3 regions of the Syntrophomonas curvata genome follow, and region 1 is predicted to be linked to each of the others. Evidence: riboswitches for the same ligand, from Rfam matches in the RefSeq annotation. Region 1 holds a riboswitch; each other region holds the start of a gene.
What was found. A riboswitch is a leader RNA that binds a small molecule or an ion and turns the genes downstream of it on or off. The one in region 1 is predicted to bind thiamine pyrophosphate.

Region 1 (10,295 bases):
TAACCCCTGGTCCCCATGGGATAACCCGAACCATCCGCCCGCTCGTGATGCATCAGAGCTGCATTGGCAACATTGCTGCTTATCCAGTCATACTGGGTCAAAAGATTATAGCCCATCAGAGTATGTTTCTTTATCTCCTCATATTCACTATCGGACAACTTGGCCGGTTTATTTAATATGTCATCATCTATAAATACCTTACCGATATCGTGTAATAACCCAGCTTCGCCTAATTCCTTTATGGCCTCCGGATCACATTTAAGCCAGCGCCCCATCAATATACAGAGCAAGGCTACGTTAACCGAATGGGTGAAGAGATAGTCATCCTTTTCCTTCATCAACCGCATCTGGCGAAACAAGTCGCCGGCATCAAAAACCTGCTCCAGCAATAAATCGGTTATATCCTCGAAATCCAGCGGCTTGCCCAGCTTGGCTTCCAGCATAAATGATCTGACTACCCCCAGGGAGTCGCTATAGACATCTTCAAATCGCTTCCCCGATTTAACCCTGGTCTCGGCGTCCATGATAAAAACATCATCAATATTGCGACTGCGGAGATTGTCCAGGTGTTCCCTGGTGACCATAGTCCCTCTGGGCAAAAGCAGTTTGGAATCATAGGTAAATATGTCTTTTCCCAGGGTTACGCCGGGCTTTAAGCTGTTAACCTTTATTTTAAGCATCGCTTGTACCCTTTCTAAAATTACTCTACTCATTGGCTATTCTACAAATAGCAATTATTTTCCTTTTAGCTTTAATAATTTTAGACATCTTTTATGCAGGCCGGAGAATGGCACTGAATCAATTCCACCGCTAATTGCTTATCCTCCAGAAAATCGTACAGCAAGGGAACTACAATCGCCTCGGTCCCATGGTGGCCGGCATCTATGACCGCCAATCCTGAAGCTTCGGCTTCTTTAGCTTCATGGTATTTCAGGTCGCCGGTGACCAGCACATCTATATTACGGCCCCGGAGATGCCCCATCAGGCTGGCGCCTGACCCGCTTATTACGGCAACATTATTTACCATACTGTCCAGCTCCCCGACTACTCGCAGTGATTGTAATCCCAGCCCGGCTTTTACCTGGAGAACGTAATCCCGCAGGCTGGTCTTCTGCAGCAAATGTCCTTTGCGCCCCGGGCTGAACACCCTTCCCTGGTTTTCCAACCGATAGAGATCATAGGCTACCTCTTCATAGGGGTGAGCTTCCTGCATGGCGGTTAGAACCCGGCCAATATCGCGCTCGTAAATTATTGTCTCCAGGCGGAACTCATCCGTCTCTTCCAGTATGCCGCTTTCACCGATATAGGGGTTGCTGTCCGGTCCGGGACGAAAAGTACCGGTACCCCGGGTACGAAAGCTGCAATCCGAATACTGACCGATAAAACCGCCTCCAGCCGTACAGATAGCTTCCCTGACTGCTTCTCCGTGGGTTACAGGTACAAATACCACCAGCTTGAACAAGGCTTCCCGGTAAGCCGGATACAGCGGCTCTATACCCAGCAGACCCAGACGTTCCGCCAGCAACTGGTTAAGGCCCTGCTGGGCAGTATCGAGATTGGTATGGGCAGTATAAAGAGTAATACCGGCCATAACCATCTTTTGTATCATCCTGCCCCCCGGTGATGCATAATTAATATTCTTCATCGGACGGAAAAAGAAAGGGTGATGGGTAATGATCATATCGACCCGATTATCCACCGCCTGTTGTAATGCAAACTCATCCAGATCAAGTGCAATCAGCAGACGGCCTACTTCTTTATCAGCGCTGCCTATCTGCAAACCGCTGTTATCCCAACTTTCAGCCAGATATAAGGGAAATGCCTCCTCCATAATAGCCATGATGTCTTTAGCCCGGACTGCCATCAAGTATCGCCTCCAGTTCTAGTATTTTGCCCCGGTATTCATCTACCGCAATATCCCGGTCACCGCCGGCCTGCATTAAACCGTGGCAGGCCGCCCGGTACCTGCTCAGGCAGGATTTCAGGTAACGTGACCTATAGGCCGTTTCCCTGCGCAGCAGCAAGGGCCCGACATCGATTTCCAGAGGGGTCAGGCGATAGGGAATGTCCCCCGGGCCGGCACTCAAGGCCACAAACAGGCGGCCATTCTCATCAATCAGCCTCTCTTCCAGTATCGGCCAGCCCCGCCCGGAAAGTTCCCGGCGCAGGGCTCCGGCCCGACTCATAGGCTGAAAAACAAACCTTTTAAAGCTGCAGGCCTTACTGTAATCTGCAGAGAGGATTTCCGCCATCGCTTCCCCTCCCAGACCGGCTATAACCACATTTACCGCTTCACCGGAACCAAGCACGGCCAAGCCGTCGCCCCGGCGTATTTTTATCAGCCCCCGGCAGGGGCTGTCCGCGACTCCGGCCAGTAAACGCTGGTAAGGGCCATCGCCCAGCTCGGTGGCAATAACCTGCGGTGCCATTTTATGTTCTACCAAAAATCGGGCCAGTCCCCCGTGGTCTGCGCCTATGTCGGCGGTTACCCCGCCCTTTATTATCATTTCGGCAAGCGCCAGGAGACGCCGGGATAACAATATCATAACCATCCTCTCGTTATGTATTTTAATATTATATTAAATTATTATCTGCGAACAAGGTAATTTAAAAACCCCGGCCTAGTACTAGACCGGGGTTATATATAGCTGTTTATTCTATTTTACAACCGGCAGGTCTTTTACACTTAAAGCCAGCTCCTCATCGGAAAACTCGATATCATCGGTTTCACCTGCCAGAAACTTATCATAGGAATAGAGATCCAGGTTGCCATGTCCGCTGAGGTTGAAGACAATGGTGCGGGGAACTCCATCTTCTTTGGCTTTTAGAGCTTCGTCGATGGCTACCCGGATAGCATGGGCTGATTCCGGTGCCGGCACAATACTTTCGGTACGGGCAAAAAGCATGGCAGCTTCAAAGGTCGGGTTCTGTTTTACCGCCCGGGCTTCAATCAGCCCATCATGATACAACTGACTGACCAAAGGTGACTCTCCGTGGTATCTTAGACCGCCGGCATGGATTCCCGAGGGTACAAATCCATGTCCCAGGGTATACATCTTCAGGGCCGGGGTAAGACCTGCCACATCGCCGTAATCATAAGCAAATACGCCTTTAGTAAGAGTGGGACAGGCTGCTGGCTCTACTCCCACCAGACGGATGCTTTTGCCGGCCAGTTTATCCGGTATGAAGGGGAAGGCGATGCCGGCGAAATTGCTGCCTCCGCCACAGCAGCCGATGATAACATCGGGATAATCGTCAACCATTTCCAGCTGCAGCTTTACTTCCTGTCCGATTACACTCTGGTGCAGACAGACATGATTCAAAACACTTCCCAGGGAGTAGTTGGTATCATCCCTGGATACTGCGTCTTCCACCGCTTCACTGATAGCCATTCCCAAACTTCCCGGGGTATCGGGGTTCTTTTCCAGGGCCTGGCGTCCGGCAGCAGTCAGACTGCTGGGACTGGCAACACAGGTGGCGCCATATAGCTCCATGATCGAACGCCGATAAGGCTTCTGGTAATAGCTCACTTTCACCATGTATACCATAGCCTCCAGGCCAAACAGCTTGCAGGCCAGGGACAATGCAGTTCCCCATTGTCCGGCCCCGGTCTCGGTACTAATCCGCTTGATGCCCTGAACCTTGTTGAAAAATACCTGGGGCAAGGCTGAGTTAAATTTATGGCTGCCCACGGGGCTAATGCCCTCATATTTGTAGTAAATACGGCAGTTGGTGTCCAGAGCCTTTTCCAGGCTGCGGGCCCGAAACAAGGGTGAAGGCCGGTATTGCTTGTAAAGTTCCCGTACCTCCTTCGGTATCTCTATAAACCTTTCGATCGATACTTCCTGGGCAATAAGTTCCCGGGCAAATATAGGCTCCAAATCAGCCGGGCTTAATGGCTGCATAGTCTGGGGATTTAAACCAGGAGCAAGGGGATTGGGCATATCTGCCTGGACATTATACCAGAATTTCGGAATCCTATCCTCCGGCAGAATGATTTTGGTGAGCTCGGCTCTACTCATCTCAGCTAATCTCTCCTCTCGTATTTGATTAAGTATTTAAAATTTAGTTTAGCACAGGATAATAGGCATCGCAAGTGCCGCGACCTTGATTATGCACAGGTCTATATATAAATATCTACAAGGCTTCCTTTTGAGGTCACCCTGTTCTTTATCAGTCCTGATAAATCTTTGACCAGCAGGGAACATAATAGTATAATGCTGGCAAGACAGAGGGGAGCCGGAACGGTCCGGCTGAGAGTGGACGGCAGTCCTGACCCTTGAACCTGATCTGGGTAATGCCAGCGTAGGGACAAGAGTTACTCGAACCGAAAGCTGCTCTTTTCTGTGCGATAAGAAGCAGCTGTTTTTTTTAAGGAAGGGGGATTCCTTTGCCCAATGCCAACTTAAGCCTGCAGATCCTGCCTCTGGTGGCGGAAGACCAGGTATATGCAGTGGTGGATAAAGTTATTGCCGCCATTCAGGCCAGCGGCCTGAAGTACGTGGTAGGCCCTCTGGAGACCACTATGGAGGGAGATCTGGAACAGATGCTGAATCTGGTCAGGAAAGCCCAGGATATTTGTGTAGAAGCCGGCGCCGGCCGTATAGTCTCAATCATAAAAATCGATTATAGCCCGAACGGAGTATCCATTGATGAAAAACTCAGCCAATATCGGCCATAAAGTAGCCCCCTGGCTGGCCTTCCTGCTCCTGCTCCTGATATGGGAACTGGGGGTGAGGGCATATAACCTGCCCGGATACGTTCTGGCCAGCCCGGGCAAAGTTCTGGCTACCATTACTGACATATACCCGGCACTTTGCTTTCATGGCAGCATGACACTGCTGGAGGCGGTTACCGGTTTCATCCTGGCCATTATTATAGCCTTTGTCATGGCATTCCTGCTGGATACCTGCGTATGGTTAAACCGGGCGGTCTATCCCCTCCTGATAATATCCCAGACCATACCCCTGATCGTACTGGCGGTACTGTTCACCATCTGGTTCGGATTCGGCTTGCTGCCGAAAATACTGGTGGTCATACTGGTTTGTTTTTTCCCGGTGGTTATCAGCTTCAGCAACGGACTGCGTAAGGTTGACCCGGATCAGTTGAACCTGTTCCGCTCCATGGGGGCCAGCCGCCTGAAAACCTTTGCCATGGTCAAACTTCCGGCAGCTATGCCGGCATTCTTTTCCGGTATCAGGATATCAGCCACCTACAGTATTATGGCTGCCGTAATAGCTGAATGGCTGGGGTCAAACCGGGGATTGGGATACTATATGACCCTGCAGCAAAAACAGTTTGCTATTGACCGGGTGCTGGCTGCGGTGGTGATAATCTGTCTTTTAAGCCTGCTGCTGGTCAAGCTGATCGATTTGGGCGAATACCTTCTGGTGCCGTGGAACAGGTCGTATTTCAATTCCCTGCCTGGGGAAGATTACAGCAAAAAGGAGAATTCAGCATGAGAAAAATAACGGCATTGCTTATAATTATAGGTCTATTGTCAATACCCCTGGCCGGTTGTAATCAAACCCCTCAACCGGCTCCGAATGAAAAACTGACTAAAGTTACGGTTCTGCTGGACTGGCTGCCTAACACCAACCATACCGGGCTTTACGTGGCTCAAGACAAGGGTTATTTTAAAGCCGAAGGTCTGGAGGCAGAGCTTCTGCAACCGGGTGAAGGAGGCACCGCCCAATTACTGGCCGCCGGAAAGGGTGATTTCGGCATCAGTTATCAGGAGGAAGTAACGGTAGCCCGCTCGGAAGACATCCCGGTAGTAGCCCTGGCCGCTGTAATTCAGCACAATACTTCCGGTTTTGCTTCTCCGGTGGAAAGGGGGATTAAGAATCCCGGTGATTTTGCCGGTAAAACTTACGGGGGCTGGGGTTCACCGGCAGAAACGGCCATGATCAGGGCATTAATGACCAAGTACGGGGCTGATTTCAGTCAGGTCAAAATGGTGAATATCGGTTCCGCCGATTTCTTTACCAGCATGCATAAAGGCATTGATTTTTCCTGGATTTACTGGGGCTGGACCGGGATCGAGGCTGAACAGCGGGACATGAAGCTCAATTTCATCAAACTACGGGATGAAAACGACTCCCTGGACTTCTACACCCCGGTCATAATAGCCAGTGAGACAAAACTCCGGGATAATCCGGAATTGGCTCAAAAATTCCTGCGGGCCTGCAGCAAGGGTTATGAGTTTGCCATCAAGAATCCGGAGGAGGCCGGAAGGATACTGCTTAACAACGTTCCGGAACTGGATCAAAACCTGGTCAGGGCCAGCCAGAAGTACCTGGCCCGGGAATATCAGGCTGATGCCCCGCGCTGGGGCGGGATGAAGCAGGAAGTCTGGAAAAAGTACGCTGATTTTATGTTTGAGAACGAGCTGATAAAAAAGAACATTGACCCGGAGAAAGCCTTTACCAATAAATACTTGCCCTAAATTATGGGTCTGTAGAATATTAATTCTGGTCTTGGGAGAGATGGACTTGGCCAAATTAGAAGTTGTAAATGTAAGCAAAACCCTGGAGAGGCTTCATACCCTGGATAACGTCAGCATAGAACTCCGGGAGCGGGAGTTCGTAGTTATTCTGGGGCCCAGCGGCTGCGGTAAAAGCACCCTGTTAAATATTATCGCCGGCTTAATCAAACCCGATCAGGGGGGCGTCTGCATTGATGGCGAGGATTGGAGCGGGCGCACCGCCAGGGTAAGCTATATGCAGCAAAAAGACCTTCTCCTGCCCTGGAAGAATATCCTGGATAATGTGTCCATCCCCCTGCTTTTAAAAGGCGTCAATAAGAATCAAGCCCGGGATACGGCCCGGCACTACCTGCAGGATTTCGGCCTGCAGGATTTTGCCGCTTATTACCCCCGGCAGCTCTCGGGCGGCATGAGACAAAGGGCGGCATTGCTAAGGACCTATCTTTTTGCCAGCGACATTTTGCTCCTGGACGAGCCCTTTGCCGCCCTTGACGCTATTACCCGGCACAAAATGCAGATCTGGTTAAAAGATTTGCGCAAACGCTACCAGCCCTCGATTCTTTTTGTAACCCATGATATCGGTGAGGCTTTGCAACTGGCAGATCGAATCTATGTTCTCTCTGCCCGCCCGGCATATATCAAGCTGGAAATTGACCTGGCTGCTACCTCAACCAGAGATGAAAAGGAGCGACTGCGGGAAAGGATTTTAACCCTGCTGGAAGAGGAAGCTGAAATCCGGTGAATCCTCGCCTAAAGTCCTCAACTTTCGCAGTTCGGCACACCGGGGTAATATCCGTATTGGCAATATTTCTACACCACCTGCAGCTTTTCAGAACTGTCGTTTAACGAGCTTTCCCACTTCTTGCAGCGATCGCCCCAGTAGGCCAGCACCTGTGAACCTCGTTTGATGCAGACTACTTCGCAGAGATTGGGACAGCCCTTGCATTCGCGGCTGCTTGACTTGAACTCGCCCTCCATAATAAAATCCTCCCCGCGGAATTTACCCGGCGCTTGACTCTGCCCCGCCTGTTCCTGAGCCAGCATGGCGGCGCCAATGGCGCCCATAACTTCATAGGGTCCGGGCACATGGACGGGACAATCCAATACCCTTTCAAACGCTTTTCTGATACCGGCGTTGGCGGCCACTCCGCCCTGAAACACAACCGGTTCCCGGATCTTTTTGCCCTTGGCCACATTATTCAGATAATTTCTCACCAGAGCCTCGCAAAGCCCCATGATAATATCCCCTACCGGGTAACCCATCTGCTGCTTGTGAATCATATCCGATTCCGCAAACACGCCGCAGCGGCCTGCTATACGAACTGCCTGGCGTGAGCCCAGGGCATGTTCTCCAAAATTCTCGATAGCTATATTTAATCTGGCGGCCTGCTGATCCAGAAATGAACCGGTACCCGCAGCGCAGACGGTATTCATGGCAAAATCCTGCACTATCCCATCCTTAAGGATGATTATTTTGGAATCCTGACCTCCGATTTCGATTATGGTGCGGACCCCGGGAAATATTGCTGACGCCGCTACCGCATGAGCTGTTATTTCATTTTTTACCACATCCGCCCCCAGCAAAACCTCAGCCAGGTGGCGGCCGCTGCCGGTGGTCCCCACTCCCCTGATATCAAGGGTTCCGCCATGTTGTTTTTTGATCCGGGCAAAGCCTTCTTTAATAGCATTGACCGGGTTCCCCAGAGTACGTAAATAAACCTTCTCCCGGATATTGCCGTATTGGTCCATGAGTACAAAGTTGCTGCTGACCGACCCGATATCGACTCCAAGAAACTGCTGCAATGTTACATCCTCCTGTCAATAAGAAAATAACCGCTCTCTACGAGGAAAGCCCTCCGGGGATCGCTGCTAAATACTTGCGTTTGCCGGGCGGTCAACGCTCCTGAACGGCTGACACGACTTTCTCTGCAGCATATCCAGGAAGGCCTCCAGGCGGGTATAAATTCCCGCCTGGCCGGAATGTTCATCAAAATACATGCTCATACAAGGAATACCTTCAATTTCGCTGACCTTTCCCAGCACCGACTGCGCTACTATTTCCGGCATACAGGTAAGGGGTCCGATCTGCACTACGCCGTCATATTTTTTTCGGGCAAAATCCACGGTATAACCGACTGTTTCCTGTCCATGGCCACCTACCCAGTAATTGAGATAGGGACTGGCACAGTTTATTATTTCACCATGCCGGGAACGCTTAATCCATCCCCCCAGCAGATGGTCATTGACCCATTCACTCATATAGATGGAACATGTAACCTCGGCATTTAACCTTCCCATGTAGCGGGCCAGATAGTAGTTGGCGGCCGGTTCCAGTATGGTATATATCTCCCCTACCAGACCTATACGTAAAATCGGCTTCCCATGCCCGGGCTGATCCTGCAGCTTTTTCAAGTACTGATTAGCAAGGCGGTAAACCGCTTCCCGGTCACCGGCCCGGTCGATTTGCTCCAGGCCTTCATCAAAGATTTTTTCTGCCCGCTCTTTATTGGCTGCCCGGGGCAGGTGATATTCGAGCTGTTTTTCCAATTTTTCTACCGCATTAAGCTTATACCAGGCAAATTTAATGGCTTTAAGGGCTTCCCAGAAGGTTACGTTTTCCCCCAGGGCTTTTAACTGTTTAAGTAAATCGGAAAGACGTGAATCCGGTGCTTCCAGGATAATCATTCTAAAATCATAATCCAGGCTCTGCAGAATATCCCTTTCCACCTGGGCATAATAGCCGAAACGGCAAGGCCCCCAGCCTCCAGCCATGACAATGGTATCCGCACCGGCTTCGATGGCTTCGATGAAGTTCCCCATATTAATCTTTAAAGGCAGGCAAGCAAACTCAGGCGAGTATTTCACTCCCAGTTCCATGGTTTTCTTGCTCACCGGCGGAGGGGGTATTACCTCCAATCTCAACCCCTTTAACAATGCCTTTATAGGAATATGGGCATTACCCATATGCGGAAAGGTTACCTTCACCACGCATCCTCCTTCTACGCAACATATCACAGAAGGCCTCCAGTCTGGTTACCAACCCGCCTTCACCACTATGTTCATCTATGGTCAACATCATAAACGGTTTATTGCGGACCTTTCTTTCAATGATTTCACCAATCAGAGAGTCCGGCCCACAGCCAAAGCAAGCCAGATATATAATTCCGTCTATTGCCGTACATTTATCCATATAGAGGGCGCTGCCCACTATTTTTCGTCCCAGAGTCCAGAAGACCCGCTTGGGTATGGTGGCAGCTTCGTTTTCCACAGCTTCCCGCTCCAACGATTCCGGAAAAAAGGTATTACACCCCATTTTTCTTAACCTGCCAATCAGATTCATGCTTATAAACTGATCATAGAGGGAATAGCCATGCCCCAGCACACCAATATTTAAATCACCGGTTAAAAAGCTGTTCACCTGTTTCCCCTCCCACAGGCGGATAGCTTCGGCCCTGGTATATCCCTCCCGAGCCAGTCTGGTACAGAAATGATTTTCCTGGCAGGCATGAATATGCGCCCGTCTGATCTTTTTTTTATCCTTGGTGAACAAACTTCCCACCCGTACAATATCCTGCTTAAGCCCACGGTCACTTCGGCTTACGTCAATGGTGAGGTCAATCAGCGGCGGCAATTCATCAAAGGCAGCCTTTACCATATCCGGAATACCCATAAATTTAGGGCATATATAGCTTTTGGGTTCAACGCTTACCAACCGCGGTATGAATATATAATCCAGGTTCTGCCGGCATAATTCCCGGACATGGCCAAAATAAACCTTTATCGGCAGACAGGTTTCATCTACGGCAAA
Region 2 (10,295 bases), 490 kb from region 1:
GAAGCAAGATTGATGCTGCTGATTCTCCCGAACGGGCCATGCGGGCGGCTTCCAATACCATTAATCCCTGGCCCACCGAAGCTTTCCTGGAATCAACCACATGTATAGGTTTGCCGGGCAGCATATCGGCCGCTATATTGGCCGACTGAACCGTTCCCGATATTCCTGAGGATAAATGGATGCTAATGATTTCCTGGTTTTCTGCAGTGCCTTTCCGGTATTGTTCCAAAAAATCTCCTGGCATAGGCTGGCTGGTGCTGGGCAATCGAGATGATGTCTTCAAACGGGAATAGAAGGCAGCATTATCAAAATTCTCCGGCGGGATTTCCTCATCCCCGAATCTTACTCTTAAGGGTACCACTGCGATATCATAACGCTCCAGCACCTCCCGGGGTAAGTCACAACAGTTGTCGGTTATTATTCGCATTCCTACTGCTATCACTCCTTGATAAACGAAATCAAAGCAATTGTAACATAATGGTAATAATCATGTCATTAATCTTTCTGTACCTTGACATAAAAAGACCGTTGGCGCGGCCCGTCGAATTCGCAGAAATAGATTCCCTGCCAGGTCCCCAGCAGCAAACGGCCATCGGCTACCGGAACGAGCTGCGATATACCTATAGTACTGGCTTTCAAGTGAGCGGCGGAATTGCCTTCCCCGTGATTATAACCCGGATGCTTCCAGGGGTAAAGCTCGTTTAATCTCATCAAAATGTCATGCACGACATCCGGGTCCGCGTTTTCGTTCACAGTAATGCCTGCCGTGGTATGCGGGCAGTAGACCAGAACCATACCTTCGGTTACTCCTTCCTGCCGAACCGCATCCTGAACCTGAGCCGTAATGTCAATCATCTGCGCATGCTGCCCCGTCGTCAGCTTAACCCGATGTAGCATAATCAGGCCTCCTTTAACTTCCTGAGTCCGTTACCGGCGCCCATTTTGTTTTTCCCGTTACATCTGACCATATTTTAAACCTCTATACTGCCCTCATCAATAAAATGGATATATGGTATTGACTTCAATTCCGCTAACAGATTAAAAAGAGCCTGATCTTTGTTTTTCGCCTCGATCATGACATCGAAGTCCCGGTTGAGTGGCCTGGCCTTGGCGAGGAATTCCAGGAAAAACGAAGCCTCAACATTATCAGCATGGCTTCTGAATCTTTTCGCATCTTTGGGGCTGGACAGATGTATCTTCGGAGGCCTTGCCTCGCCTTCCCAGGTAGCGAATATATCCGCTAGATAGTCCCCGACATCATCATTATGGTTATTGCACCAGTGATGATGAATATCCAGTACCATAGGAATCTTCAATTCCTGGCACAAACCCAGGACTTCTCTGGCGGTGTAAATCTTGTCATCGTTTTCCAGCACTATTCTCTGCTTGAACTCACTGGAAAGGAGTTTGTAGTTCTGTATAAACCGCTTTAACGATGCTTCTTTATTGCCATAACTTCCGCCTACATGGATTACCAGCTTGGCCGATGAATCCAATCCCATGCCATCCATTATGCGCAGGTGATACTCCAAATCTCTAATCGATGCCTCGGCAACTTCCTCCCGGGGGGAATTTAATAACGTAAAATGGTCGGGATGGGCGCTAATGCGAAATGCGTTCTCCCGGGCATAGTCACCCAGGGATTTAAGTTCATCCTTCACCTCAACAAACCAATCCCAGTTTTCCGCTATCGGATGGGTAGCCAGAGGAATCAGTTTTGAAGTGATGCGAAATAACTTAATGTCGTGGGCTTGGTTATGGAAAAAAAGCCGCCGGGTATTGCGCAGATTCTCCCTGGCAATGGAACTTAATCTGGAGAATCTGGCTTTTTCGCCGTCGATTTTGGACAAATTCTGAAAGGTAATAGTCTTTGAAGGAGTACATTCCGGGACTATTACGGACATAGCCACATAACCAAAATAAATCCGCAAAATATTTCACCAGTCTTTTACCATATTTTTTCCTGCTCTGCAATAACTAAGCGGAGTCATAAAATTATCTATTGACTCCGCTTGGTTATTACCTTTAAAAGGCTAGTCCACTCCTACCATTATACTGGAGGCTTTTATTACTGCATATGCTTCCTTGCCGTTTTCCAAACCCAGATTGTCAGCCGCTTCCGTAGTAATAACTGCAACTATGGTTTCTCCGCCTGGAAGCTGCAAATTAACCTCCGTGTTTACCGGCCCATGATCAAGCTTAACTACCTTTCCTTTCAATCGGTTACGTGCACTTAACTGGATAACCCATACCTCCTTCTATTGGTCATACTACTAGTTTTTCCTTTTTGGATTATCTTAAACAGCCATGATTCTTTAATGCTTTACACAGTCCTATAGAGCTGTTATCTGTAGTATCGATTTATTCCTTTTATTTAAAGCTGACTCTTTCTCCAGCCAGAGCCTTATTTATAGTTTGCACTGCGCATATTTTACCGCACATGGTACAGGTCTGACCATCATGAGCAGAGGATGTACGGTAGGCGCGAGCCTTTTCCGGATCAATAGCTTCCTTAAATTGTGTTTCCCAATCCAGTTTTTGCCGTGCATCCGACATGCGCCGGTCCCATTCCCGGGCGCCAGGTACACCCTTGACAACGTCAGCAGCATGAGCGGCAATACGGGAAGCTATTATCCCTTCCTTTACATCCTCCAGGGCTGGTAAGCGTAAGTGCTCGGCGGGAGTAACATAACACAGAAAATCCGCCCCGGCAGATGCTGCAATTGCTCCTCCGATAGCACTGGTTATATGATCATAACCTGGTGCGATATCTGTAACCAGAGGTCCGAGAACATAAAAGGGGGCTCCGTGGCACAGTTTTTTTTGCAGCTTCATGTTGGCGGCAATCTCATCCAAAGCCATGTGCCCAGGCCCCTCCACTATAACCTGTACGTTTTTGTCCCACGCCGCCCGGGTTAATTCCCCAAGAGTAATTAATTCCTCTATCTGAACCGCATCAGTAGCATCATTGATACACCCGGGGCGGCAGGCATCACCAAGGCTGATAGTTACATCATATTTATGGAGTAAATCCAAAAGCCGGTCATAATGCTCATAAAAAGGATTTTCATTACCGGTCAGTTCCATCCACGCAAATAATAAAGAACCGCCGCGGGATACAATATTCATTAGTCTGGGATTTTTCTTGAAGCGTTCAGCCGTCTTGCGGTTCATACCTGCATGAATGGTCATAAAGTCGACACCATCTTCCGCGTGGGCTTCCACTACTTTAAAAAACTCATCAACTGTTATATTTTCCAGGTCTTTTTCCAAAAAGCCTATGGCGTCATACATGGGAACAGTCCCCAACATAGCTGGTGATATTTCCGCCACCTTGCGGCGAAACTCACGGGTATTGCCGTAACTGCTCAGATCCATGATAGCTTCTGCACCAAGTTTTAAAGCCAGGTCGACCTTTTCCAGTTCATTATCATAATTTAGGCAGTCACGTGATATGCCCAGATTAACATTTATCTTGGTTCTAAGCCCTTCTCCCACTCCCTCGGGGTCAAGCGACTTGTGGTTTATATTGGCTGGAATAGCTACCGCCCCACGCGCAACCTTGTCTATTAAAACCTTTAGAGGAATACCCTCTTTACGGGCAACTGCTTCCATCTGTGGAGTTGCTTGCCCCCTTCGGGCATAATCCATTTGTGTCATAATTCAGCCTCCTATTTTCTGATTCAGTAAATGTATCTGATTAACTCGTCGGCAGGGAAGTAAAATTCAAAAAGCCTGTTCCGCATAGAACAGGCTCGTAAAACTTACTAGCAAAGCTTCCCTACGGCGGCATTACCCGCATCAGGTTCAAAGGGACAAGGGCTACGCCCTATCTCAGCCTTCCGGCACCCCCAGCTGACGCATATTTAATTATAAGGATGATTATAGTATTTAATATTAACTTTGTAAATACAATCCGCTGCCAACACCAATGACTGTATGTGCAAATCGTCTGTGCGGCTTCTCCCGTTAATCGTCCCGCAAGCCGGTCAGGGGGCTAAAAAGCGCGGACGTCTGTTTGCCCCCGCGAGGTATCCCAGCATTTCGAAGCATCCTTGTTCTTTCAATTTATTGGCCAGCAAAGCATAGTAATCCGAATTTACTTGCGAAGTTTGCGGGAAAAGAAGTCTTCCGTTTTTTTAGCACCTCTACTGCAAGAATTTTACATTCCAATACTTTTTCCGAAATTATCGTTAACCGTTAATGAAAATAATGGTTAACAATTAGCTTAAGATACCTTATACTAATGAATAATAAAAAACTAAACTCACATGTTGCTCTTCTTTTTACAATGAGGTGCGTAAACGATGGTAACCGTTATCGGTATCGCTGTATATCATTGTGACGTGCGCCTGTCTCAATTAAATAGATTTTCAAATTCGATGGAGATAAGGAAATGAAGCAAGAATTAAAAAGGGTTTTATCTTTCAAGGATCTGCTGATTTATGGCATGTTGTTTATGGTGGTAATTGCTCCGATGAGTGTTTTCGGCTACGTTTCCAAGGAAAGCCACGGAATGGCTCCGCTGGTTTATTTGATTGGCATGATCGCAATGTTTTTCACTGCTCTTAGTTATGTGCAGATGAGTAAACATATTCCCCAAGCCGGTTCGGTGTATACCTATGTAAAAGAAGGGCTCAACCCGCATGTCGGCTTTTTGGCAGGCTGGCTTATCATTCTTGATTATCTTTTGCTGCCTAGCGTGTTGTACCTAATGACCAGCAACTTTTGTGTGGCACTAATACCGTCCATCCCCGGCTGGCTTTGGATTATTGCTTTCGCTACTCTTAATACTGTCACAAATATACTGGGAATTGAATATACGGTTCGGTCAGGAAAATTAATGTTAGCATTTGAATTGACTGTACTATTGTTGATCCTAATATGTGGGATTATGTATATCAGTGCCGGAGGTGGAAGCGGCAGTTTTAATCTGCATCCTTTTTATCAACCGGGTCAGATTAATCTGCAATTTACAGCTTCAGCTTGCAGCATTGCGGCTCTTGGATTTTTAGGCTTTGATGCTATAAGTACCCTGGCCGAAGAAACTATTGAACCTGAGAAAACCGTTGGCAGAGCTACCTTGTCCGCTCTATTACTGGTAGGGGGCCTGTTTGTGCTGCAGACTTATATCGTTACATTAATTACCCCGGACTATACGCTTATTAATGCGGAAACTGCCTATTTTGATGCTGGAGCAATAGTCGGCGGGCATTGGCTGAAGGTGTTAATGCTGGCGGTCAGCATTATGGCCACGGGTATCGCTAATACCATGACATCACAAGCCGCTACCGCGAGAATCCTTTTTAGCATATCCCGCGATGGTTTGCTGCCGGAATTTATTGGTCGGGTTCATCCTCGTTTTAAAACTCCGCATTGGGCGACTTTGATGGTGGCCTTGCTGTCTCTGATCTGTTCTTTGGCTACGGATCTGGAAATCATCATAAAACTGGTTAATTTTGGGGCAGTGAGTGCATTTATTCTTCTGAATTTTACGGTATTCTATTTCTTTTTCATCAGGAAGGGATATCGTAAATTTAGAAGCATCTGCATTTATCTCCTGGCTCCCTGGATGGGAATTATTATACTTGCCTATATTTGGACAGGTTTTGATGTTACCTGCAAAATAGTCGGTTTGTCCTGGCTAGTCATAGGCATTATCTACGGTGCCGTACAAAGCAAGTTCTACCGGGAAGTACTGCAAACAATGGAAAAGCTGGAGATTTAACCGGCCTTGCTCTCTATGAGGAGCTGAACGTTATACGGCATTTTAAAAGCCGTATAGACTAAATGATATAAATAGGATAAAAGAAAGGAGCATGGCAGTGACCCAATTGGAAAACATAAAAAATTGTGTGCTGCAAGGCCAGATGATTAACAAACAGGAAGCATTAATCATCAGCAAGGCACCACTAGAGGAGCTTGGTGCAGTTGCCAACGATATCAGAGCTCATTTCTGCGGCAATGCCTTTGACATCTGCACCATCATCAACGGCAAAAGCAGCAGATGCTCTGAAGACTGCAAATATTGTGCGCAGTCATCATTTTATCAAACCCAACTGAAAGAATATCCCTTGCTGGACACAGAAACCATCGTGGAGCAAGCCCGGTACAATGAGGAGCGCGGTGTGCTGCGTTATTCAATTGTGACCTCGGGGAAAAGACTAAGTGCAATAGAACTGGATCAGATTTGTGCAAGTATCCGGACCATCCGTCAGCAAACCAATATTGCAGTGTGTGTATCGTTGGGTCTTTTAAATGAAGAACAATTCCGCCAGCTGAAAGAAGCGGGGGTAAGCCGCATTCATAACAATTTGGAGACATCTTTAAGCTTCTTTCCCAATATTTGCACAACCCATAGCCATGCAGACAAAATAGCGGTAATTCGGGCTGCCCAGAAGGCCGGTCTTAATGTTTGCAGCGGCGGTATTATGGGACTGGGCGAAACCGTGGAGGATCGCATCGACATGGTAATGACCATCCGCGCAATGGGGATTCGATCAATTCCGGTGAATATGCTTAACCCCATACCCGGCACTCCTCTGGCTACATATCCTCAACTGACAAATGAGGATATGTGCCGGATTATCGCGGTGTTTCGATTCCTGGTGCCCAATGCATCAATTCGCTTGGCCGGCGGCAGAGGCTTGCTGCCAGATAAAGGCAGGCAGTGCTTTCTATCAGGTGCGAATGCAGCCATATCAGGCGATATGCTGACAACCTCGGGCATATCCATTGAAGAGGATATGAAAATGCTGGCCGAGCTGGGCTACAAGGCAGTGTTATGGAATGAGTAAAAGCATATTTATAACTGCTACCGGTACAGATGTGGGAAAAACCTATGTAACGGCACTGATAATAAAAAAAATGCGCGCTGCGGGATATCAGGCCGGGTATTACAAGGCAGCCCTCAGCGGGGCAGAAGCAACCGGAAATGCTTTATTGCCCGGAGATGCTGATTATGTGAACCGGACGGCAGCAATCGGAGAACGATTGGAGAATATGGTTTCATACGTTTATAAAACTGCCGTATCACCCCATCTGGCGGCGCAACTGGAAGGTAACCCAGTTGAACTGTCCCAGGTACTATCTGACTTTGCCTGTGTTTCATCTCAATATGAGTATGTTACTGTTGAGGGCAGTGGTGGCATTGTCTGTCCACTCCGCTATGATGATACCCAACACATTTTTCTGGTTGATATCATCAAGAGTCTGCAGTTGGCTGTACTTATTGTTGCAGATGCCGGACTGGGTACCATTAACGCCGTCGTATTGACCATTGAATATTTAAAGCAGAGGAATATTCCTGTCAAAGGAATCATCCTCAACCATTATCATCAGGGGAATATGATGGAGGAAGACAACCGGAAAATGATTACGGAAATTACCGGTGTTCCGGTGATAGCTTTGGTAGAAAATGAGGCTGAAAATCTTGATATTGATGTGCAGGAACTGCTGGCGATATATGAATAATAAGACGTGCTATGAAAAGTCAATAGGTTTAAAAAAGTTCTTTGACAATCACATAGAGATTCCGGTTACCCATTGGGGTTTGTGGGCGACCAGGTATAATTCGGGTCAAAGGGACGATTTTCTTTCCAAAGAGAATAGATCAAATGCACCAAACGCCGCGCTACAGCTCCGGTAGCCACACTCGAATGCTTGCCCTGGCTGCACTTCAATTCGTAAAAAGCTTTCCGTTCCGGATTGAATCTGCGGGCCGAAACGGCAGCCAGCCATAGGCTGTTGCGTAAAACAGGGGAGCCCCGTTTAGACATCCGATTACGGGTGCCCTCAAACTGACCCGAAGAGCGAACCGTAGCATCAATACCGGCATAAGCCACCAAAGCCTTGGCATTAGGGAATCGACTAATATCGCCCACCTCGCCAATGATGGCAGCAGCCAGTACAGGACCGATGCCAGGAATGGTCTCCAGAACATGGCGGTAAGGCGTATCAGGGCTGGGGCGCATTTCCTCCATGACCTGGTTGATGGCTTCCTCAATGACAGCGATCTGATCTTCAATGAATTCAACCTGTTCAACCATAAGGCGGAGTTCTAGAGTAAAAGCGTCCAAGGCCAGGTTAATCCCAAACGTACCCTTGGCCAAAGCCTGAATCTGTTCAGCCCGTTCTGCACCGAGGCGGCCGCGGGAGTGCTGCTTAAGAAAGCCAGTCAATTCTGAGATATCCAACTCGGCGATTTCCTCGGGTTCACAATAGCGCTTAAGCAATTCCTTGGAAGTGCGAATAAAGACATTAGAAAAGCACTTGGGGTATTCAGGAAAGATCCGGTCGAGGATACCAAGCACCCTGTTCTTTAAAGCGCCGATCTGGTGCACAAATTCAATTCGAATACGAGAGAGGGTTTGCAGCTTCATTACCGTTTCCGAAGCCAGATTGGCTTCAGGGGCAAGACCAAGACGCAGCATCTCAGCCAGGAGCAAAGCATCCTTCTCATCAGTTTTGATTTTGCGAATGTAGAGATTGCGCAGGGCATCAGACTGAATAGGATTAATAACGCTAACCTTATAGTCCAGCTCCTTAAGATGGCAATAGAGAGCTAACCAGTAATGCCCGGTAGCTTCCATGCAGAACCGAACTCCATCAGGAGCAACTTCTAAACCATTGATCGCTTGCAAAAGCTTTTCAAACCCCTTGTGAGTATTCTCGATAAAAATCTGCAAAACCGGTTTACCTGTCTCATCAACCAGGCAAAGCTCGTGACGGTGCTTGGCGATGTCAATACCTGCATAGAACATACTAACCCCTACTTTCACAAAATACGGCAGGTTCCCTTTAGCCCCTACGAGCCTCAACCTTGCGCGTAACTCGCAGCATGCGGCAAGCCGCATCAACAACGTGCTCATTCGAGTCCTCTCGTACGGGTGGGGCTTCACTCTTAATTTCGGGACAGAGCAATACTTCCCAAGGAGGACCTTCGAAGCCCCCTGCCTTTACGAGAATATTTATCCGAGTTACCCCGGAATTCCTATGTGATTGTCAAAAGAACTAAGCTTTTTGATTTAGGTACGTCTAACTACAATGTACAAGGAGGAAGAAATGTGAATTTAATTGACAAGGATTTAAAATATATCTGGCATCCATGTTCACAAATGAAGGACTATGAAGAACTGAAGCCGATTATCATCGATCATGGGCAGGGGGTTTATCTATATGATAAAAACGAAAAGGAATATATTGATATTGTCAGCTCATGGTGGTGTAATCTGCTGGGACATTGTCATCCCAAAATAAATGAGGCTATCAAGCTCCAACTGGATACCCTGGAACATGTGATATTCGCGAACTTTTCCCACGAACCGGCCATTGCACTTTGTGAACAGCTAATGGATATCATCCCCCGTGGATTGGCCAAGTTTAACTTCTCGGATAATGGCTCGTCTGCGGTTGAATGTGCCCTGAAAATGAGTTTTCAGTATTATTATCAGACAGGTGATACACAAAAGACCAGATTTATGTGCTTTACGGAGGGATATCACGGCGAAACCATCGGGGCATTATCGGTTGGCAGTATGGATCTGTACGCTAAAATCTACAAACCGATGCTGATGGATACTATTCATATTGAAGCTCCCGATTGCTATCGTTGTCCATATGGTAAAAACAGAGATAGCTGCGAGGTGGAATGCTTTGTCAATGCAGAGGCAGCTTTTGCCGAATACGCTAATCAAACCTGTGCAATTATTATTGAGCCGCTATTACAGGGCAGTGCAGGAATGCGCATCTATCCGCCGTTATATCTAAAAAAACTGCGGAGTCTTTGCGATAAGTACAATGTATTGCTTATAGCCGACGAGATTGCAACCGGCTTTGGGCGAACCGGAAAAATGTTTGCCTTTGATCATGCTGGTGTTAGCCCGGATATCATGTGCATTTCCAAAGGATTAACCGGTGGGTATATGCCTATGGCAATTACCATCACCACCAATGAAATTTATGATGCATTCTATGCAGATTATAACGAGGGTAAAGCATTTATGCACAGCCATACCTACAGTGGAAATCCTCTGGGTTGTTCTGCTGCCTTGGCCGTGCAAAAAATTCTTAAAGAAGACCACATTCTTGAAAAAGCTACAATTAGAGCGGAATACTTGCATAACAAGTTAGCAGCCACCCTGCTTCAACACCCCAACATTGGCGAAATACGTCATATCGGATTAATCAATGCAATAGAGCTGGTTACGGACAAAAGTAGTAAAATCGGCTTTGATTCCAAACTACGAATAGGATATAAGATTTATAAGCGCGCTTTAGAAAAGGGACTGCTGCTT
Region 3 (10,295 bases), 730 kb from region 1:
CCGCCGTTGGGAACAGCCCCGGCAACCCCGCAGAAAACGGTCTCAATATCGAGATTTTCCAGTTTATGAAGAGACGATAAAATTTGATTGAAGTCCTCATCCTGACGCAGGTATTTAACCTTCTCGCCGCAAAACATATCTCCGGTGAAAAGCATTTTGGCCTGGGGTTCATATATACATATATGATCGGGTGAATGACCGGGCGTATGGAGTACATCGAAAGTGTGCCTGCCGGTGTCAAGGGTCTTGCCCAAGGCATAGCCTGAAGACGGTTCCGGATAGTTCCATACCAGATACTGATATAATTTCAAACGGGCCCGGCGGGGCTCGAGCAGGAAAGGCAGAGCTTCTGCGGGGGCGTAAATTTTGGCCTTGAAATGATTCTGCAGCAAGAGGTTATTGCCGGTATGATCCTCGTGATGATGGGTATTGATTATGGTGCTTATGGTTTTGCCGTTCAGAGCCGATAATAGCTCGCCAGCGGCGTAAATGGTGCCGGTATCTATAAGGGTTTCCCCGATTAAAAAGCAATGGACATAGTACAATACCTTTTTGCCGATGTTGCGCCCCATTCGCAATAACGTAACTGAATCGCACTGTTTAGTCTCCAACAATTCGTTTTGCCTCCTTTACACGGGAGTAAAATCCGCTTTTTGCACCTCCTTCAAAAAGTCGTTTAACCATTCAGCCCGAGTCTCCTGACTCTTTATGCCATACTCCAGTATAGATATCCTAAGGGGGCTGACCTTTCTGCTGATCATACTTGCCCGTGCTTTTTGCAGGTCGGCTATAGTTTTTGCTACCGTATCCATCTGCTGTCTTATCTTTGCGGTTGCAGTCTCTTTATCCAAATACTGAATGTAATTACAGCGGACAAAGAAAGTATCCTTGCGGAAAAAATCGTAGCGAAAAGATCTTTCCTCCCCTTCGCTGCTTTCCAGCCATTGCCGAAAATCTTTCCGGCCTGCTGCAGTTATAGAATAAACGTGACGACTGGGAGCACCCTCCTGGTGTTCAACGTTTTTCCGGATTAGGTCAGCCTGTTCCAGCTTCTTTAACAGCGGGTATAACTGGCCGTCATTTATCCCGAAATCAGCAAACATCTTTTGGAATGCCGTGGATTTAAGCTGATAGCCGTGTAGTGAGCGCTCCATCAAAGCGCCCAAGAGCATATACTTTAACATGCTGATTTTCCTCCGAATGTAAGTTTAAACATATATTACAATTAAGGTATATTAATGTCAATATATAAAATTGCTTCGGTTCTATTGAATCCGGAAAAATAATGCTGAACGGAAATGAATGGACGGTTAATTAGCTTCCATGCTCCAGGCTGGACAGAATATCGCCGAAATCGTGATATTCCAGGGCCGGGAGGCCCTGGTCAATACAGTACTTGTACAGAGTGCCTTTGGCATATACCATATCGGCCTGCCGGGCCGGGCAGATGTCGGAATAGCCGTCGCCGATATAGACCGCCTGGCTGTCGGCGTCCTTTAATTCCCCCATCAGGCTGGTCTTGCAGGTTCCGCAGTTGCCGCAGGTCCGGTTGAGATAGGGGCATTCTATGCTAAAACCGCCGTTATAGACCAGCCGGTTGGCGTAGAAGGGTATGCTTAGCTGATATTTACTCAGGATGATCCGGATGTTGAAATCATAACCGTCACTTAATATGTAGACCGGATAATCCTTATCCCGGCACCATTGCCAGAAATCGATGAAAAAGGGATCGATGTCGATACCCTCTACGAGCTTTTTAAGCTCTCCGGGGGTGGCATCAAAAAGCTCGAAGGTACGGTTGGCGCACTCTTCGGTGGATATCTCTTTATTTTCCCATCTGCGGTTGAGTTCTTCCCAGCCTGCACGGGCATAGGCCTGTACCATGGCCCGGCAGGTGTCGGTTATGGTTATGGTGCCGTCAAAGTCTATAAAGAATTCCTTTTTCATTATTTCCTCCAAAGGTTAATCAGCTTCCGGGATGCCGCTTCTACATCATTACTGCCCAGTATGGCTGATATCAGGGATATGCCGTCAATTCCGGTTGCTTTTACTTCTTCCAGATTGGATATTCCGATTCCCCCTATGCCAACAACCGGGATGGAAACCGCTTGTTTTATTTTTTGCAAATTCCCGGTCCCGATGGGTTCGCCGGTATCCGCTTTACTGCCGGTAGGAAACACGGTTCCGGCACCCAGGTAATCGGCTCCGTTGCGCTCTCCAAACAGCGCCTGTCCTCGATTGGCGACGGAATAGCCCAGGATTTTCCCCGGCCCCAACAGCTTACGGGCAATTTTGAGGGGCAGGTCCTCCTGTCCGATATGGAGTCCGTCGGCATCTACGGCCAGGGCTATGTCCAGGCGGTCGTTTATTATCAGGGGTACATGATAGTGATTCACCAGTTCCTTCATCTTCAAAGCAATATTGTAAAAATCAAGGCTGGAGATATTCTTTTCCCGCAGCTGTACCAGGGTAACCCCGCCTTTTATAGCTTCTTCCACGGCCTGGAACAAATTCCTGCCCTTAAGCATACTCCGGTCACTGACCAGGTAAAGGCTGTAGTCTACAGGCATTGCAGCTTGCCCCCCTTCAGCATATCGTCCTCAGTTAAGGTGTAGACGGAGTCAAACAGTTTAGCCCGGAAAGTACCGGGCAGTACTGCCGGAAGGGATTGGGCGGCTCTTTCTCCTGCCAGGCCGAAGGCCATAATGGCAGCGGCGGCGGCGGCCAGAGCATCATCATCGGCTCCAACCGCAGCCGCTACCAGAGCCCCCACCATACAGCCGGCTCCGGTAATCATGGTCAGCAGAGGGGTACCGTTTTGTACCAGCCAGGTTCTTCTCCCATCACTTATGATATCCGTTGCTCCCGTAGCGGCAACAACGGTGCTATATTTTTCCGCCAGGCTCTGGCAGGCTTCTATAGCGTCATCGCCGTCATCGATTGAATCTACTCCTCTCACTTTACCCTGGTATCCGGCCAGAGACTTGATTTCCCCCATATTCCCCTTGATAACGGTGACCGGTCCGCAATTAAAGAGTTCTTCAATGAAGCTGGTCTTATGGCTGATAGCTCCGCAGGCTACCGGATCCAGTATAACCGGCTTTTTAAGCTCAGCTGCCCGCCGGGCTGCCAGCAGTGCGGCATCTTCCTGTTCTTTAGTAAGGGTACCCAGGTTTATATAGAGGGACGAAGCCAGGCCTACAAACTCCTCCGCCTCGATTCGGGCCTCGCACATGGCCGGGGATGCGCCAAAACAGAGAAGAATATTGGCACAGTCGTTTATGGTTACATAATTGGTAATGGCCTGCACCAGAGGAGTCTTCTCCTTTACCGCACGTAAACAGGCATTCATTTTCTCCAGCATACCATTGTCTCCTTTCCTTAGCTTTTTGCGTTCTCCGTGTCTGCTTTTGCAAGCATTGACCACATGCACCGAATCATCTAACCGCTACCACACCCGCCTTGCGGTATAGTTCATAAAAATGGTGGGTCGGCCCGGCGCCATGACCCAGCGGCAGGGAGTTGGCTATGGCTATATGGATGTACTCTTTGGCTTTCCTTATTGCTTCGGCTGCGCCGTACCCCTTAGCCAGATAGGCGGCGATGGCCGAAGAAAAGGTACAGCCGGTTCCGTGGGTATTGGGGGTAAAAATACGCTTTCCCTTTAGATGATCAAGCTTCTTGCCGTCAAAAACCACGTCGATAGCATCACCGGTTAAATGTCCGCCTTTCACTATGACATTACCGGCCCCCAGCTCGTGGATTTTTAGCGCTGCTTTTTCCATGGCCGCTATGCCGTCAATCTTATCTCCGGTTATAACTTCGGCTTCAAACAGGTTGGGGGTGACTACCGTTGCCAGGGGGAACAGGTTCTGTATCAGGGCATTTTTTGATTCCGGCCGCAGCAGGTGGCATCCGCTTTTGGAAACCATGACCGGGTCGACTACGATATTGCCGGCCTTATGTTTCCGGAGGCAGTCAGCTATAGCTGCAATAACCTCAATACTGGATACCATGCCGATTTTAACCGCGCTAACGGCAATATCCTCAAAAAGGCAGTTGATTTGCGCCTGAACCATGTCCCCATCCAGCTCTCTTACCTGGAACACCCCGGTGGTATTTTGAGCGGTGACAGCAGTTATTACGGTCATGCCATAAGTGCCAAGGGCGCTGAATGTCTTGAGGTCGGCCTGTATCCCCGCTCCTCCGCAGGAATCAGAACCGGCGATGCTAAGTACGTTTTTCATTTTAGTTCCTCCTTCAGTCGGGAAGTAAGCATTTTAACCCCTGCCTAAAGAGTAAAAGCAACAAAAAAAGATGCACAAGCAAATGCATCTTCAAATTATCCCGATACAGTTACTTTCCTACGTTAGAATTACCTAGACAGGTTCAAAGGGTCAAGCCGTAGCGGCTTTCTCAGCTTTCGCTCCCCCAGTAATCTGTGGTTGATGTTATTCTGTTGTCTATTAAACTATCTTACAACCTGCCCCCCCTGTCAAGGTATAAAATCAAGACAAGGCTAAATAATCTTACCGCACCGGTTTGTATCCTTAATGCAACAAGTTGGCGACAAAAAGGAAACATTGGTTCTAATTGGCATAAAAGGGAACAGGCCTTTATACGCCGGTGTTTTTTGCAAAGAGCACCGGATATGGGGAAATAATGGGCACATGCCGAAGTGCGAACAAATAAAAGGGGCCTGTAAAAATTAAAATTTATAAAAAGCGCCTTCCTGGTATGGCATTTGCAAAAGGCTGGCGGTAAAGAGTCCGGAAAAACGCAGGGGGGTGAAATATGCGGTAAACAGAGCATAATCCAACTGAAACCGGTCCCAAACCTGTTCAAGTAAACCATTTCTATTACAATCCGGGACTCTAAGTTCACGTTGCGATTGAATTTAGGTTCACCAATAAGCGAAGGGATAATTTGCTTGCTTATTATCCTGCCGTTGCAGGGTGAACCCGACCCGGCAGTCCAAGCAGAGACCTTTCCCCGAAATATATTTATTCGATAAAACGGTAAGAACAATATTTGTGAAAAAAAGCACACATTGGCCTGTAGGACAGAAACGTCGTAAGACAGTATAAGCGGAGGTGTAAAAAGTGGATTGGTTGGCTTCTTTAGGCATACTGATAGGTATTGCCCTGCTCATCTATTTGGCTTTCAAGGGTGTCAGTATATTGATCATCGGACCTATTACTGCTGTTCTTATTATTTTGACCAATGGTATGGACTTGATTCCGGCGCTTTTTTCTGATTCCAACTCGTATATGGTCGGTCTGGGCAATTTTATCACCAAGTACTTTATAATTTTTATTCTGGGAGCGATTTTAGGCAAATATCTGGAGGACAGTAAGGCGACGGTTACAATCGCCAACAGCGTACTAAAATTGACGGGCCGTTCTAATCCCTATGCTGTTCTGATAGCCGTATTTATCATTGGCGCCCTGCTGACCTTTGGCGGGGTAAATATATTTATTGTTATTTTCACCATCGTGGCCCTTTCCAGACCGTTGTTCCGGGAACTGAACATACCCTGGCATCTCCTGTTGGCACCTATGGTTCTGGGCTGCGCTACCTTTACCATGACTATGTTCCCGGGCTCCCCCTCTATTCAGAATGTCATTCCCACCGTATTGGGTACGACCCTGACGGCTGCCCCCCTGATAGGTATCGTTGCTTCAATCACGGTAACGGTATGGGGATTGCTGTATATGAAATGGCAGTTGAAAATAGCCCTGGACAACGGGGAAGAGTATGTAAGAACCGCAGCCGACGGCAATGCCGGTGCCAGTACCGGTGAAATCCCTTCCCTGGGGGCTGCCTTGGCTCCGATGGTAGTTCTCATAGCAATTATATTGATTGGCAGTGCCATGAAAATATCCGATGTAATCATACCAGCCCTCTTAGCTGCAATTATTGTTGCGGCTATAGTGTTGAATAAGTTCATACCGCATCAGCTGGGCACGCTAAATGCAGGTGCTGCAAATGCCATGTCCCCGGCGATTTTTACTGCTGCCGCGGTTGGAGTAGGCATTGTCGCTGCTTCAGCACCGGGTTTTAAGGTTATTTTAGGTCTTATTGGCAGCCTGCCTGGCGGGGCCCTGGTAGAGATGTCAGCCATAACTGGTTTTCTGGCCGCTGTAACCGGTTCCTCATCGGGGGCGCTGGGAATTGTAATGCCTGCATTCAGCGGAGCCTGGCTGGCTACCGGAATCGCCCCCGAGGTAATTCACCGGATAAGCGCTATCGCTTCCGGGGGGTTATCCTGCATGCCCCACAGCGGAGTAGTTTTCGCTTTGATGGCTATTACCGGCTTAACCCATAAACAGTGTTACAAGCACATCTTCTGGGTAGGTTTGGTGGGAAGTACAATTGCTTTGATAGTATCCATTATCATGGCTGTTTTAATGTACTAGCCCTGGCGGCCTTAAGGCCGTGCCCCGAGGCAGCAGCACCTATGAAAAAGGGTGGGCAGCTTTGCCGGTAAATGATTATGGAAGCGGAATACATTGGAATAACCAGGTATAACGCGGGAAATAATTAGAGAAAGCCTATGCTTAAGGTAAGTAGAAGCGCATAAAACCGGGTCATTATGGCGCTTTCTACTTATCTGCATTTCCTGACGGTAGTCAGGGCGGAGGGGGGAGGGAGGTGTGCTGCAGCCACACCCCCCCGGAGGTTAATCTGGATAAAACAACATCAATGCTGAATACTATGATTCATTTCGATCCTAATCAATTCGTTAAACGCCTTTCTAACTTCCGGATTCTGGTACAGCCGACCCATGATATTAAAAAGGCCGGTGATATACTGATAGGTTTCTCTTTCCAGTTCAGTAACGCTCATTTCGCCTTTCCCCACGATATATGCCATGGCGTCCAACTGGCTGAAAAAGTTGGCCATAGCCTTATAAAAGAAAGGCTCTATATCCTTGATATTTTGCTCGGTCACAGGAGGTTCAATAATAGGTCCTCCATTTTCATAAAAATAGGCCAGATCCCGATTAAGGTCAGCATTGATTAGATTAGTGATCTCTTTCTTGTTTTCAAAATATCGGGTTGCCAGTTTTTTTAGCATGTTTTTCTGGGCTTCACGCACCCGTCCGCCCAGATCCAGATAAGACTGGCCCAGATAATCCTTTAGCTCCGCTCCCAACGAATAAACCTCTTCGGTGCAACGCGGGCAGGTGACAGATACGGTTGGTCTCACTTGTATTTTATTAGCTAGCATTTTATGACCCCCTTAAATCGTCCGTTTTAAAGCAGACTAAAAATTACAGCCGGTAGTTTATTTGGAAAGCGACCCTCCTTCAGGGAAATATTTATGTGATACTATTCACAATCTTTTTTAAAAAATTTTTGCCCTTTCTGACTGTTTGTGAATGAGTTCACTTTATGAATTCATTATATATCTTTTAGGAGTAAATGTGAATAACTTCACTATTATTATTAACTTATAGGCGGATAAAAAATATTTATTGGCCCCATCATCCGAGGAAGAGGGTATGAGGGGGCGGCCGAGTGCATTTACGCATTAAACCAAATAGGATGAAGTATTCATCTTGTATCCAGGTTTTAGGCGATTTGGGTAGCGGCCTGGGACAAAGTGTAACCACTTACTCAATGATGCGCCTTTGCCATGATGTCTGGACAGCCGATTCTGCAGCGGGTAGAAGATCCTTAAATGCAAGCAGCGAAGGGGGTTGCGGTTAATACTTACGCCCCCGTCGAGGCAGCTGTTTCATGGTGCCGATAGTCTGGCATGATAACTGCATATAACCCCCGACGGGATCCTTAAATGCAGAGAAAAGTTGGATAAGAGCACTTGTGTTTATTGAAGCCCGGAATGGACGGGAGGTGATTTTTTGGAATGGCAAAACCTCATTTACGAGAAAGAAGATAATGTTGCTATTGTGACCTTGAACCGACCTGAGGTCTATAACGCAATAGATGAGCGCATAATGAGGGAGCTCAATGAGCTGATGAATGAGGTAGCAGTTGATGCTGGGATCAGAGCATTGATTCTGACAGGTGGGGCCGGGGTATTTTGTGCCGGAGCGGATATCGGGTTTGCTCAAAACGCTGACCCTATAGAGGCCATGGAATTTACCGCATTATGTAACAAGGCGGTAAACAAGATGGCTAATCTTGACATACCTGTGATAGCAGCAATAGCTAAATTGGCTTTAGGCGGCGGCTGTGAGCTGGCTCTGGCCTGTGATATCCGCATTGCTTCTATCGGAACCAGGATCGGGCTGCCGGAGGTTAATTTAGGAATAATCCCGGGTACCGGGGGAACCCAGCGTATGACCAGGTTGGTCGGGGAAGGCTGGGCCAAGCAGCTTATTTTAACCGGTGAACCGATAGATGCCGAAACAGCCCTGAGCATGGGCTTAATTACCAAAGTAGTACCAGCCGGCTCGTTGATGGATGAAGCTAAAAAAATGGCGGCTGAACTGGCCGCCAAACCTCCTATAGCGTTAAAGATGGCTAAAAAAAGTATAAATTATAGCGGCAACGTCGATTTAGGCTCGGGGCTGGAATATGAACAAAAATCCTGCTCAATGTTATTTGCGACCGAAGATCAAAAAGAAGGCATGAGAGCTTTCATGGAAAAGCGTCGGCCTGTCTACCAGGGCAAGTAGCTTCGGACATAATAGAAAAACTTGTAGGAGGGAGTTATTTTGAACTACAGAGAAGAATATCAGCGCAAACTTGTTCCAGTAGATGAAGCAGTTAAAGTGGTAAAGTCGGGGGATTTGGTTCATTATGGCGAATTTATGATGAGTTCCATGTACCTTGACGCAGCTCTGGCCTGCAGGGTGGAAGAACTGGAAAACGTAATGGTAAGGGCTACTGCTTGTCCCTTTCCCCCTAAAATAGCAGTGGCTGACCCGGAAAGGAAGCATTTCATATACAGTGACTGGCATTTTACCGGGGCGGAAAGGAAACTACAGGCCAAGAATCTCTGTAATTACATCCCGGGAACCTACCATGAAGGCCCGGCAATAGTTGACCGTTATGTTCCGGTAGATGTAGCCATGATAAAAGTGACTCCGATGGACAAACATGGCTTCTTTAACCTGGGTACCTCCAGTTCACTTACGCCGTCTGTTATCAAGACAGCCCGTACCGTCATTGCCGAGGTGAATAGTTCGATACCCAGATGCCTGGGCGGCAATGGAGAATGCATACACCTATCCGAAATTGATTATATAGTCGAAGGGGACCACCGGCCTTTGATCGAATTGCCTGAGGTACCCACGACTGAGGTGGATGGAAAGATTGCCGGCCTGATAATGAAGGAAATACCTGATGGCGCTTGCCTGCAGCTTGGAATTGGAGGTATGCCCAACGCTATCGGAGCCATGATTGCCAGATCCGACCTGAAGAACCTGGGGGTCCACACCGAAATGCTGGCGGATTCCTATGTTGATATGTACGAAGCCGGGCGTATAACCGGCATCCATAAAACACTGGACAAAGGCAAGATGGTCTATACTTTTGCCATGGGCTCAAAACGGCTTTACGATTTTCTGGATGACAATCCTGTATGCGCCATCTATCCCGTAGACTACACCAATGATCCTTATATAATAGCCCAGAATGATAATGTGATGGCCATAAACAATGCTCTGGAGGTTGACCTTTATGCCCAGGTTGCATCTGAAGCATCAGGGTTCAAACAGATTTCCGGGACCGGGGGACAGATGGATTTTATCGTAGGCTCGTTCAAATCCCGGGGAGGCAAGGGATTTATCTGTATATCGTCCACCTACCAGGATCCCCAGGGTAATATACACTCCCGGATCAGGCCTGCCCTTAGTCCCGGAACCGTTGTTACCCTCCCCCGGTCTTTGAACTACTACGTAGCAACTGAGTACGGTATGGTTATGCTGAAGGGCAAATCTACCTGGGAACGGGCGGAGGCACTTATAAATATTGCGCACCCGGATTTCAGGGAGCAACTGATTGGGGAAGCCCGGAAGATGAATATATGGAGCAGAAGCAACAGGATAAACTGATAAGTGTAACCGCGAAGTTGGGCCTGAAGAATTTTTTGAAGGAAGGAATTAAAATGGCTGCAAATTTCTCCTATAATACCAGAGATATAAAGTTTGCCTTAAAAGAATGGCTCCCTACCGAAGAAATATTTTCCTATGACAAATATAACGGCTATTACTCCAAACAGGACCTCGACATGATGGTGGATCAGGTTTACAAGATGTCTTCCGATTTGATTGCTCCGACTAACGACGACGGGGAGAAGTCTCCGGTTTACTTCGACAATGG

Region 2: it holds a riboswitch for thiamine pyrophosphate, as region 1 does, so the genes downstream of both, thiC (phosphomethylpyrimidine synthase ThiC) here and ACU70B_RS05395 (thiamine-binding protein) in region 1, are expected to answer to the same signal.
Region 3: it holds a riboswitch for thiamine pyrophosphate, as region 1 does, so the genes downstream of both, thiD (bifunctional hydroxymethylpyrimidine kinase/phosphomethylpyrimidine kinase) here and ACU70B_RS05395 (thiamine-binding protein) in region 1, are expected to answer to the same signal.

Annotation. Positions count from the first base shown of each region.
Region 1 covers NZ_CM129641.1:1,217,263-1,227,557, reverse strand. Annotated here, with positions in the region: gene ACU70B_RS05415 (HD-GYP domain-containing protein) at 1-713, opposite strand, end outside; gene ACU70B_RS05410 (Nif3-like dinuclear metal center hexameric protein) at 761-1,864, opposite strand; gene ACU70B_RS05405 (tRNA (adenine(22)-N(1))-methyltransferase) at 1,848-2,546, opposite strand; gene ACU70B_RS05400 (TrpB-like pyridoxal phosphate-dependent enzyme) at 2,658-4,022, opposite strand; TPP riboswitch at 4,223-4,329, shown strand; gene ACU70B_RS05395 (thiamine-binding protein) at 4,391-4,681, shown strand; gene ACU70B_RS05390 (ABC transporter permease) at 4,653-5,462, shown strand; gene ACU70B_RS05385 (ABC transporter substrate-binding protein) at 5,459-6,448, shown strand; gene ACU70B_RS05380 (ABC transporter ATP-binding protein) at 6,489-7,229, shown strand; gene ACU70B_RS05375 (acyl-CoA dehydratase activase) at 7,298-8,290, opposite strand; gene ACU70B_RS05370 (2-hydroxyacyl-CoA dehydratase) at 8,357-9,472, opposite strand; gene ACU70B_RS05365 (acyl-CoA dehydratase activase-related protein) at 9,444-10,295, opposite strand, start outside.
Region 2 covers NZ_CM129641.1:731,729-742,023, reverse strand. Annotated here, with positions in the region: gene fakB (fatty acid kinase binding subunit FakB) at 1-427, opposite strand, end outside; gene ACU70B_RS03135 (secondary thiamine-phosphate synthase enzyme YjbQ) at 496-897, opposite strand; gene uvsE (UV DNA damage repair endonuclease UvsE) at 972-1,931, opposite strand; gene ACU70B_RS03125 (TOBE domain-containing protein) at 2,034-2,243, opposite strand; gene thiC (phosphomethylpyrimidine synthase ThiC) at 2,371-3,660, opposite strand; TPP riboswitch at 3,762-3,863, opposite strand; gene ACU70B_RS03115 (APC family permease) at 4,397-5,728, shown strand; gene bioB (biotin synthase BioB) at 5,820-6,797, shown strand; gene bioD (dethiobiotin synthase) at 6,790-7,473, shown strand; gene ACU70B_RS03100 (IS110 family RNA-guided transposase) at 7,539-8,762, opposite strand; gene bioA (adenosylmethionine--8-amino-7-oxononanoate transaminase) at 9,066-10,295, shown strand, end outside.
Region 3 covers NZ_CM129641.1:483,315-493,609, forward strand. Annotated here, with positions in the region: gene ACU70B_RS02235 (MBL fold metallo-hydrolase) at 1-614, opposite strand, end outside; gene ACU70B_RS02240 (helix-turn-helix transcriptional regulator) at 630-1,184, opposite strand; gene ACU70B_RS02245 (MtnX-like HAD-IB family phosphatase) at 1,315-1,947, opposite strand; gene thiE (thiamine phosphate synthase) at 1,947-2,570, opposite strand; gene thiM (hydroxyethylthiazole kinase) at 2,561-3,364, opposite strand; gene thiD (bifunctional hydroxymethylpyrimidine kinase/phosphomethylpyrimidine kinase) at 3,438-4,247, opposite strand; TPP riboswitch at 4,345-4,443, opposite strand; gene ACU70B_RS02265 (GntP family permease) at 5,103-6,419, shown strand; gene ACU70B_RS02270 (hypothetical protein) at 6,703-7,233, opposite strand; gene ACU70B_RS02275 (enoyl-CoA hydratase/isomerase family protein) at 7,868-8,647, shown strand; gene ACU70B_RS02280 (acetyl-CoA hydrolase/transferase family protein) at 8,687-10,027, shown strand; gene ACU70B_RS02285 (acyl-CoA dehydrogenase family protein) at 10,000-10,295, shown strand, end outside.